DNA from 2 places in the Nocardioides anomalus genome. Region 2 is predicted to be linked to the other one. Evidence: predicted binding sites of a transcription regulator. Region 2 holds the regulator's gene; the other holds the start of a gene.
The links. Region 2 encodes HrcA, which represses chaperone genes, less so after heat shock. Its sites were predicted from a motif close to TTGGCACTCGNNNNNNNCGAGTGCCAA; they were not measured.
Positions count from the first base shown of each region.

Region 1: a site for HrcA is predicted at 1,817-1,843, ahead of groES (co-chaperone GroES). Genes of this name have one in related genera too.

Region 1 covers NZ_CP049257.1:497,377-502,783, forward strand. The annotation lists gene G5V58_RS02625 (hypothetical protein) at 1-205, opposite strand, end outside; gene G5V58_RS02630 (class I SAM-dependent methyltransferase) at 604-1,773, opposite strand; gene groES (co-chaperone GroES) at 1,932-2,225, shown strand; gene groL (chaperonin GroEL) at 2,318-3,937, shown strand; gene G5V58_RS02645 (hypothetical protein) at 3,941-5,407, opposite strand, start outside.
Region 2 covers NZ_CP049257.1:1,571,031-1,576,437, forward strand. The annotation lists gene G5V58_RS07940 (hypothetical protein) at 32-229, opposite strand; gene G5V58_RS07945 (MBL fold metallo-hydrolase) at 265-1,119, opposite strand; gene G5V58_RS07950 (hypothetical protein) at 1,129-1,803, opposite strand; gene hrcA (heat-inducible transcriptional repressor HrcA) at 1,938-2,948, shown strand; gene dnaJ (molecular chaperone DnaJ) at 2,975-4,159, shown strand; gene G5V58_RS07965 (16S rRNA (uracil(1498)-N(3))-methyltransferase) at 4,174-4,905, shown strand; gene G5V58_RS07970 (VOC family protein) at 4,909-5,307, opposite strand; gene G5V58_RS07975 (winged helix DNA-binding domain-containing protein) at 5,316-5,407, opposite strand, start outside.

The DNA of each region.
Region 1 (5,407 bases), 1.1 Mb from region 2:
AGTACAGCTGACCCCCGCTGATGTCCTTGGTGACGTGCGGGTCGCCCACGGCCTGCAGGTACATGTCGAAGTGGACGGTCCCAGCCGGCTGGTTGGTCTGGTCGAACGTCGGGAAGTCGCCACGCAGCCGGAGCCGGTCGCGGGTGTGGTTGAACGTCGAGATGTCCCACGGGTCCAGGACCTCGACGTACCGGAACCGCTTCATCGTGCAGGCGGTCTGGGGCTGGAAGCTCTGGGGCGGCGGCGGCGTCACCCCCGTCCGGGCAGCGCCAGTCGACCAGCTCAGCGTGCAGGACGTCGTCGTCCTCCTCGATGTTTACCCAGCCGGTGTGCCAGTTGCCCTTGGCGCCGGCGTACCAGCCCTGGTGCTGCCACGTGACGTCGCCGAAGTCCGCCTCGTTGCCGTACGGTCCGGGCTCCCAGCCGGGAGGCACGTCAGCGGGGGCGGCTCCGGCCCCCGCGACCAGGGCGCAGGCGCTGAGCGCCGCGGCCGAGAGGAGCTGGATGATCGTCCTGCGGGTCCGGGTCATGCCCGCACCGTGGCGGAGCGACGAGGGGGCCCGCGGTCCAGACCGCTGGATACCCCGAAATCGGGGACGCGCCTCAGAACGGCCGCACCAGCAGGCACGTCCCGTGCCCGCCCACGCGGGTGAGCACGATCGTCGCCTCGGCGTCGCCGGTCAGGGCGAGCCGCTTGCGCAGCTGGTCGGGCACGACGTCGACGCCACGCTTCTTGATCGTGAGCCGGCCGATGCCGCGCTCGTGCAGGGCCGCGCGCAGCTGCTTCTCCCGGTGGGGGAGGGTCTCGAGGACCTCGTAGGAGCGGCCGTACGGCGTGCGGTACGCCGCGTCGCTGGTCACGTAGGCGATGTGGGGGTCCAGCAGGCCACCGCCGACGCCGGCGGCCACCGCGGTCACCAGCCCGGCCCGGATCACGGCGCCGTCCGGCTCGTAGAGGTAGCGGCCCAGCGGGACGACGTCCGCGCCGGGGTCGTCCTCCTCGGTCAGCGTGGCCAGGCCGCCGTCGCCGATGACCGTGGCCCGGCGGGCGCAGGTGGCCAGCCGGCCGCCCCAGAGCGCGGCCTCCTTGACCTCGCCGTGGTCGGAGACCCACTCGGCCTCGACGCCGGCGGGGACGAGGTCGTGGGGGATGCCGGGCGCGGTCTTCACGCAGGCGTCGCGGGTCAGCAGCGACGAGGCGAACGCCCACGACGGCGCCCACGCGTCGGGGGAGAAGGTGCGGCCGCGGCCGGTGCGGCGGGCCGGGTCGACAAAGGCGACGTCGAAGGGCGTCGTGTCCACCGCGGCGGCGTCGGCGACCTGGACGGCGCCGGCGAGCCCGAGGGCCTCGAGGTTGGCTGACGCCACGGCCACGCGGACGGGGTCGAGGTCGACGCCGGCGGCGGTCAGCCCGGCCCGCGCGAAGGCGACGAGGTCGCCGCCGATGCCGCAGCCGAGGTCCACGACCGTCGCGGCGCCGAAGGCCACCAGGCGGGCGGCCCGGTGGGTGGCGACCGCGAGCCGGGTGGCCTGCTCGAGGCCGTCGGGCGTGAAGTACATCGAGGCCGCGAGGGCGCCGAACTTCGGCACGGCGGCGGCCCGCAGCGAGGCCTGGGTCAGCGCGGCGGCGAGGTGCTCGGGTGGCACGTCGGGCACCGCGCGCGAGAGCGCGGCGCGCGCGGCGAGCGGGTCGGTGAGGTCGAGCGCGGACGCCCGGGCCAGCACCGACTGCCCCTCGGGGGCCTGCAACCACGCGACCGAGGCGACGTCCACGGCACCGATCCTGTCAGGCGCGGGCGGGCCCGAGGGGCCGCCCCTGGCACTCGCTCGCTCTGAGTGCTAGTTTCGTGGTTGGCACTCTCCGGGTGAGTGTGCCAACGGACTCCCGTTCACCAGCCCATCCCGAAGCACGAAAGTGGAGGTCGACAGCAGTGTCGGTCAACATCAAGCCCCTCGAGGACCGCATCGTGGTCAAGCCGCTCGACGCCGAGCAGACCACCGCCTCCGGTCTGGTCATCCCGGACACCGCCAAGGAGAAGCCCCAGGAGGGCGAGGTCCTGGCGATCGGCCCGGGTCGCATCGACGACAACGGCAACCGGGTCCCCCTCGACGTGGCCATCGGCGACAAGGTCATCTACAGCAAGTACGGCGGCACCGAGGTCAAGTACAGCGGCGAGGAGTACCTCATCCTCTCCGCTCGCGACGTCCTCGCTGTCGTTTCCTGACACCACGCTCCACCCGCCGGGTCGTGTGCCTGGGATCGCGCTGACGCGCGCTCTCGGCACACGACCCGACGCACGTTCCCAGAAGGAGAGCAATGCCCAAGATCCTGGAGTTCGACGAGAACGCCCGGCGCGCCCTCGAGCGCGGCGTGGACGCCCTCGCGAACACGGTCAAGGTGACCCTCGGCCCCAAGGGCCGCTACGTCGTCCTCGACAAGAAGTGGGGCGCGCCGACCATCACCAACGACGGCGTGACCGTCGCCCGTGAGATCGAGCTCGACGACCCGTTCGAGAACCTCGGCGCCCAGCTGACCAAGGAGGTGGCGACCAAGACCAACGACATCGCGGGTGACGGCACCACCACCGCGACGGTCCTGGCCCAGGCCATGGTCCACGAGGGTCTGAAGGCGGTCGCCGCCGGCGCCAACCCGATGGGGCTCAAGCGCGGCATGGACGCGGCGGCCCAGGCCGTCAGCGACGAGCTGCTCAAGAACGCCCGCGAGGTCGAGGCCAAGGAGGACATGGCCTCCGTCGCCACCATCTCCAGCCGCGACGAGGTCATCGGCGGCCTGCTCGCCGACGCCTTCGACAAGGTCGGCAAGGACGGCGTGATCACGGTCGAGGAGTCCAACACCATGGGCACCGAGCTGGAGTTCACCGAGGGGATGCAGTTCGACAAGGGCTACATCTCGCAGTACTTCGTGACCGACCCCGAGCGGATGGAGGCCGTCCTCGACGACCCCTACATCCTGCTGCACCAGGGGAAGATCTCGGCCGTCTCCGAGCTGCTCCCGCTGCTGGAGAAGGTCATCCAGTCCGGCAAGCCGCTGTTCATCCTGGCCGAGGACGTCGAGGGCGAGGCCCTCTCGACCCTGGTCGTGAACAAGATCCGCGGCACCTTCAACGCGGTCGCGGTGAAGAGCCCGGCGTTCGGTGACCGCCGCAAGGCGATGATGCAGGACATCGCGACCCTGACCGGTGGTCAGATCGTGGCGCCCGAGGTCGGGCTCAAGCTCGACCAGGTCGGTCTCGACGTGCTGGGCCAGGCCCGCCGCGTCGTCATCACCAAGGACAACACCACGATCGTCGACGGCGCCGGCGACTCCGCCGACGTCACCGGCCGGGTCAACCAGATCAAGGCCGAGATCGAGACGACCGACTCCGACTGGGACCGCGAGAAGCTGCAGGAGCGCCTGGCCAAGCTGGCCGGCGGCGTCTGCGTCATCAAGGTCGGCGCCGCCACCGAGGTGGAGCTGAAGGAGAAGAAGCACCGCATCGAGGACGCCGTCTCGGCGACCCGCGCGGCCATCGAGGAGGGCATCGTCCCCGGCGGTGGCTCGGCCCTGATCCACGCCGTGTCGGTGCTCGACGACAACCTCGGCCTCACCGGCGACGAGGCCACCGGCGTCCGGGTCGTGCGCAAGGCTGCCGACGAGCCGCTGCGCTGGATCGCGGAGAACGGCGGCATCAACGGCTACGTCGTGACCACCAAGGTCCGCGAGCTCGGTGTCGGCAACGGCTACAACGCCGCCACCGAGGAGTACGGCGACCTGGTCGCCCAGGGCGTCCTCGACCCGGTGAAGGTCACGCGCTCCGCGCTGATCAACGCCACCTCGATCGCGGCGATGCTGCTCACGACCGAGACGCTCATCGTGGACAAGCCCGAGGACGAGGAGCCCGCGGCTGCCGGCCACGGGCACGGCCACGGGCACTGAGCCCTAGGAGCTGCTGAGCCCCGGTCCGCCACAGGCGGGCCGGGGCTCTTCCCTGTCCAGGCCCCGCAGGACGTAGACCGGCCGGTCGCCGCAGGCCGTGCCGCGCCGCTCGTAGCGCTGGGCCACCTCGGCGGCCAGCGCCCGACCGCCGGCCTCGCTCCAGGTGTCGAACGGCCACCACTCGACCAGCCAGGTCGGCGCGTCCGGACCGGCCACCAGCGCGCGCAGCTCGTCCAGGTCCGGGTCGAGGGTGCGCATCGGGAGGCTCCACAGGTAGGCGTACGGCGAGGCCATCCCGCTCTCGAGCTGCAGGTCGGCCCGCCCGCCGAAGACCACGAGCGTGTCGCCCGGCTCGGCCACCGCGTGCAGGGCCACGCCGCTGTCGTGCTCCTCGAGCTCCTGCTGCCCGGCCAGGTTCCACACCGCCCAGCCGACCAGGCACACCGCGCTCGAGACGGCCATGAGCGGGACCAGCCGCTCGCGCAGCCGCGAGCCGACCAGCGCGACCGCGAGCAGGGTCCCCGGCACCAGCCCGAAGGCGTAGTCCTGCCAGAAGCTCCCGCCCAGCACCAGTGAGACCACGTCGAAGGCGACCATCGCCAGCACCGCCGCGGTGAGCGGGGCGTCGCGGCGCCACGCGGCCCGCACGCGAGCGGCGTACGCCGCCAGCGCGACCGCGATCCCCGTCACCGCCACGATCAGGAGCAGCACGAGCGCGCGGGTCGCCGCGGCCCGGCCCGAACCCTCCGAGAGCGCCGACGAGGCGTCGGCGCGGAAGCCGTACACGGCGTACCAGAGCGTGTGCAGGCGGACCCCGGCCGCCAGCGCCCAGGCCACCGTGGCCAGCACCGGCAGCGCGAAGCCGGCCACGGCCGCCCCCGCCAGCCGGACCAGGTCGCCCCGCGCCAGGCGCCCGGTGAGCAGGCTGGCCACGAAGAGCACCGCGACGAAGACGACACCGCCGGCGAGGTTCTGCTTCAGCCCCAGCGGTACGCCGGCCGCGAGCCCGGCCGCAGCGGCGAGCGCCGGCGAGCGGTCGCGGACCGCGGCCAGGGCCAGCCCGGCCGCGCCGACCAGGAACGGCAGCACCAGCAGCTCGCCCTTGGCCGCCACGACGTCGATGGCCGGCGTGGTCACCAGCGCGGCGGCCGCCACCGCGGTCCACCGCGCGGCCCGCTCGTCGGCGACCAGCCGGGCGGTCCAGGCGGCCAGCAGCACCAGCGCCGCGCCGGCCAGTGCGCCCACCGCGCGGAGCGCGGACGGCCCGCCGATCGTGTCGACCACCTTGACCAGGGTGATGAGCGGCGGTGGGCGGTCGACGAAGTACGCGCCGTACAGGCTGTCCGCGCTCGGGTGCCAGCTGCGCGCCACCAGCACCCAGCCGGCCTCGTCGGCGCGCACCGGACGCAGCAGCCCGACCAGCCGGACCAGGAAGGCCAGCGCCGCGGCCACGGCCACGGTGCGCCGCGC
Region 2 (5,407 bases):
ACAGCGGTCGGGACCAACACGCGCCCCCGCGTCAGTCCTCGCTGTGCTCCTCGTCCCACTGGTTGGGCGTCTTGCCCTCCTCCAGCAGCTCGCCGGGCTCGAGGTCGCCCGCGGTCTCGTTGTCGTCGAGCGGCTCGGCCAGCGGGTTGTCCTCGCCGGGCTGGAGGTCCTCGGGCAGCTGCTCGTCGGAGATGCCGGTCGCGTCCTGCTCGTCGCGCTGTTCGCTCATGGGGGGTCAGTACCCGCCCCGCGCCGGTCGCGTCGTCAGACGAGCGGCAGGCGCTTCTGGCTGCGGGGCAGCTGCTCGTAGCCGCGGGCGACCGCCCGCGCGAGGCCGTCGGCGGGGAAGGGCCACTCGGCGCCGGCGAGCGCCTCGTCCACGGGTACGCCGCGCGTGGCCAGGTCGCGGATGGTCTCGGCCAGGATGCCGATGTCGTTGCGCTGGATCTCGACGAACTCGCGGTCCACGACGGCGCCGTGCCCCGGCACGACGACCGAGGCGGGGGTGAGCAGCCCGAGCACCACGTCGAGGGTCAGCGGCCAGTCCATCGGGTAGCAGTCGGCGCCGAAGCCCGGCGCCGCCGACTCCTCGACCAGGTCCCCGGCCAGCACCACGTCCGCGTCGGGCACGCGCACGACGAGGTCGCCGGCGGTGTGGCCGCGACCGGGGTGGACCAGCTCTACGTACCGGTCGCCCAGGTCGAGCGCGACCGCGGAGGAGAACGTCGTGTCGGCCGGCACGATCTCGGTCTCCTGGACCTCCGCGCGGTGAGGGTCGTCGCGGTTCTCCGGCTCGTCGTACTCCGCCTTGATCCGCTCGCCGGCCGTCACCGTCCGCTCGGCCGCCACCTCGTGGGCGTGCAGCGGGACGTCGCCGTACGCCGCGCGGAAGGTGCCGTTGCCGAAGGTGTGGTCGAAGTGCTCGTGGGTGTTGACCACCGCCACGACCTCGCCGGCTCCGAGCGCGCGGACCTCCTCCACGACGGCGCGCGCGGCGAGCGCCGAGGCGTGGGTGTCGACCACCAGCAGCCCGGCCGACCCGCGGACCACGCTCACGTTGAGGTCGAACCACTCCTGGCGAGAGACCCAGACGTCGTGGGCGACCTCGGTGAACGGCACCCTGCAGGTCTAGCAGATGCCGGCGTGCAGCTCGTGGCGCAGCAGCACGCCGAGCTCCTCGACGCTGGCGGCGGGACGGGAGAACCAGAGCGCCGCCCGGTGGCCGCCGCGCCGGTCGATCCAGGACAGCTCCGCGCCGTGCGTGGTCAGGTCGACGAGGGAGACGTCGAGGAGGTGCTCGGCCGGCGTGCCGGTGGTGCGCGTGACCACCTGCGAGAGCTGCTCGCGGTGGCAGTCGTTGGCGTGCTCGCGGGCCCGCTGCAGGTAGCCCCGGTTGAGCCGCAGGCCCGGGTCGCGGAACTCCCGCAGCGGCACCCGGCGCTGCTCCCCGTCCCGGCCGAGCACGACGAAGTCGAGGTCGAGGACCACCTCGAGCCGCTGCTCGCCGCAGCAGGTGCAGTGCTCGACCTCGCCGATGGAGAGCGAGCCGGTCAGGGTCAGCGTGAGCGCGCGGTCGGCGCTGCCGCCCGGGCCGAGCCCGCTGGTCAGGGTGACCAGCGCGGGGCTGCCCGTCCGTCCCGCGTCGGCCATCGGGGAGCCGAGGCGGCAGGAGAAGGTCGGGACGCCGTCGGCGTCGCGCATCCCGAGCTCGTCGTCGCAGCCGGCGGCCGGGAAGCCGTCCACGGCGACCTCGGCGCCGTCGGGGCAGGACAGGATGCTGCGGGCGAGCTCGGCGTCGGTCACGGCGACTCCTGGTCGAGACGGTCAGGTAAGGCAAGCCTAACCTACTTCCGGCGTACGAGCGTGCCGTCGTCGCGGCGAGTAGCATTGGCACTCAGGAAACGTGAGTGCCAGCCAGGCTGCTCGGGAGGTGCGCGGTGCAGGAGGAACGTCGACTCGCCGTCCTGCGCGCCATCGTCGAGGACTACGTGGCCACCGAGGAGCCGGTCGGTTCCAAGGCGCTCGTCGAGCGCCACGGGCTGGGCGTCTCGTCGGCCACTGTCCGCAACGACATGGCCGCCCTGGAGGACGAGGGCTACATCACCCAGCCGCACACGAGTGCGGGGCGGGTGCCGACCGACAAGGGCTACCGGCTCTTCGTCGACCGGCTCACCACCGTCAAGCCGATGAGCTCCGCCGAGCGGAAGGCCATCGCGACCTTCCTCGACGGCGCCGTGGACCTCGACGACGTGGTCTCCCGCTCGGTCCGGGTGCTGTCGCAGCTGACCCGCCAGGTCGCGCTCGTGCAGTACCCCACGCTCTCGCGCTCCACGGTGCGCCACATCGAGCTGGTCGCCCTGGCCCCGACCCGGTTGCTGGCCGTGCTCATCCTCAGCACCGGGCGGGTCGAGCAGCGCGTGGTCGAGCTGGGCGCCGAGCTCGACGACGGCTGGCTCTCCGACCTGCGCGCCCGGCTCAACTCGGTGGCCTCCGGCCAGATCATCGCCGACGCGGTGACCGGGCTGCGTGGCTGCGTGCCCGAGCGCGACGGCGCGGAGACCTCCGCGGTCGTCGAGTCGCTCGTCGACGCCATGGTGGACCAGCGCCTCGACGAGCGGATCGTGGTCGGGGGCGCGGCCAACCTGGCGCGCTACGGCGACAGCTTCGACTCCGCCGTCCGCCCGCTGCTGGAGGCGCTGGAGGAGCACGTCGTCCTGCTCAAGCTGCTCGGCGAGGCCCAGGGCGACTCCGTGACGGTCACCATCGGCGCCGAGGTGCCCTACGAGCAGCTCTCGGCCACCAGCGTCATCACCACCGGCTACGGACCCCGTGACGAGGCCGTCGCGACGCTCGGGATCGTCGGGCCGACCCGCATGGACTACCCGGGCACGATGGCTGCGGTGCGTGCCGTGGCCCGCTACGTGTCCCGCATCCTCGACGAGGCCTAGGCCTCTCCCACCAGACGAAGGAAGAGATGTCTCAGCCGGACCTGTACGCCCTCCTGGGCGTGAGCCGTGACGCGGACGCGGACGCCATCAAGAAGGCCTACCGCAAGCTCGCCCGGCAGCTCCACCCTGACGTGAACCCCGACCCCGACGCGTCCGCGAAGTTCCAGGAGGTCGGGCGCGCCTACGAGGTGCTGAGCGACCCGCAGAAGCGCGCGGCGTACGACCGCGGCGCCGACCCGTTCGGCGGCGGCATGGGCGCGGGCTTCGGCCAGGGCGCCGGGTTCTCGTTCACCGACATCATGGACGCCTTCTTCGGCGGCCAGGGCGGGCCGGGCCAGACCCGCGGCCCGCGGCCGCGCACCCGGCGCGGTCAGGACGCGCTCATCCGGCTCGAGGTCGAGCTGGCCGAGGCGGCGTTCGGCACGACCCGTGAGCTGAAGGTCGACACCGCTGTGGTGTGCGGCACCTGTCATGGCGAGGGCACCGCGCCCGGCACCCACCCGCAGGTCTGCGAGACGTGCCGCGGGGCCGGCGAGGTGGCGCACGTGCAGCGGTCCTTCCTCGGCGAGATCCGCACCCTGCGCCCGTGCGCGGCCTGCCGCGGCTTCGGCTCGATCATCCCCGACCCCTGCCGGGAGTGCTCCGGCGACGGCCGGGTCCGCTCGCGCCGCACGCTGAGCGTCAAGATCCCCGCCGGCGTCGACGACGGCACCCGCGTGCAGCTGGCCGAGGAGGGCGAGGTCGGCCCCGGCGGCGGCCCCGCCGGCGACCTGTACGTCGAGATCCACGTCGCGCACCACCAGACCTTCACCCGCGAGGGCAACGACCTGCACACCACGGTCACGGTCCCGATGACGGCGGCGGCCCTGGGCACCACGCTCGAGCTGCCCACGCTCGAGGCCGACGTGGTGCCGCCCGAGGGCGCGACCACCGACCTCGAGACGACCTTCGATCTCGAGGTCCGGCCCGGCACCCAGTCCGGCACCGAGCAGGTCCTGCGCGGCCGCGGCGTGCCCGGGCTGCGCGGCGGTCGTGGCGACCTCATCGTCACCGTGGCGGTCGAGACCCCGACCCGGCTCAACGCCCGCGAGGAGGAGCTGCTCAAGGAGCTCGCCGCCCTGCGCGGTGAGGAGCAGCCCACCGGCAAGGCCCGCCCCGAGTCCCGCAAGGGCGCCTTCGGCCGGCTGCGCGACGCGTTCAACACGCACTGAGCCCTCCCGGTCCCGTGTCGCTCCACGTCCACCTCGTGCCGTCCCTGGCCGGGGTGTCCGCGGGCGCGGGCGTGAGCGTCGAGGGGGCCGAGGCGCACCACGCGGTCGCCGTACGCCGCCTCGCGGTCGGTGAGCCCGTGCAGCTGACCGACGGGTCCGGTCGGCTCGCCACCGGGTCGGTGGTGGCGACCGGAAAGGCCCGGCTCGAGGTCCTCGTCGCCGAGGTCGCCGAGGTGCCGGCGCCGTCCCCGCGGGTCACCGTGGTCCAGGCCCTGCCGAAGGGGGATCGCGGCGAGCTCGCCGTCGAGGTGCTCACCGAGATCGGCGTCGACCGGATCGTGCCCTGGGCGGCCTCGCGCTCGGTCGCGGTCTGGCGCGGCGAGCGCGCGGCCAAGTCCCTGGCCAAGTGGCAGGCGACCGCCCGCGAGGCGGCCAAGCAGGCCCGGCGGGCGTGGTTCCCGTCCGTCACGCCTCTGGCGAGCACCGACGAGGTGGCCGCACTGGTCGCCGAGGCGTCGCTGGCGCTGGTGCTGCACGAGGAGGCCACATCGGCCTTGCCGGCGTCGGTGCCCGACGACGTGTTGCTCGTGGTCGGCCCCGAGGGCGGGCTGGCGCCGGAGGAGCTCGAGGCCTTCGCCGCCGCTGGTGCGCAGACCGTCCGGCTCGGCGCCGAGGTGCTGCGCACGTCGACCGCCGGCGTGGCCGCCGTGGCCGCGCTGCTGGCCCGGACGCCCCGCTGGGGCTAGGTCTCAGCCGACGAAGAGGCAGAACGGGTGGCCGGCGGGGTCGGCGAAGACGTAGAGCGGCTCCTCGTCGTCGTCGCTGCGGTCCAGCACCAGCCGGGCGCCGAGCGCCTCGGCCCGCCGGCGCTGCCGCTCGAGGGCGTCGACGTCGGGGACGGTCAGGTCGAGGTGCAGCTGCATGGGCACGTCCGGCGCCGGCCAGGTCGTCGGCGCGAGCTCGTCGACCTGCTGGAAAGCCAGGCGGCGGGTGCCGTCGGCCTCGGTGAGGACCAGCCAGTCGGGGTCGTCGCGGTCCTCGTCGCCGGGGCGGTACTGCAGCCCGAGCAGCGCCCGGTAGAACTCGGCCAGCCCTCGGCAGTCGGTGGTGTCGAGGACGGTGTGGAGCAGGTGGGGGTACTCGGCCATGCCTGCCGTTACCCAGCGCTCGCGGGCACCGCGAGCAGGGCCTCGACCCGGGTCACCTCGACGTCGAGCTGCTCGCGCTCGGCGGGGCTGAGCGGTCGGA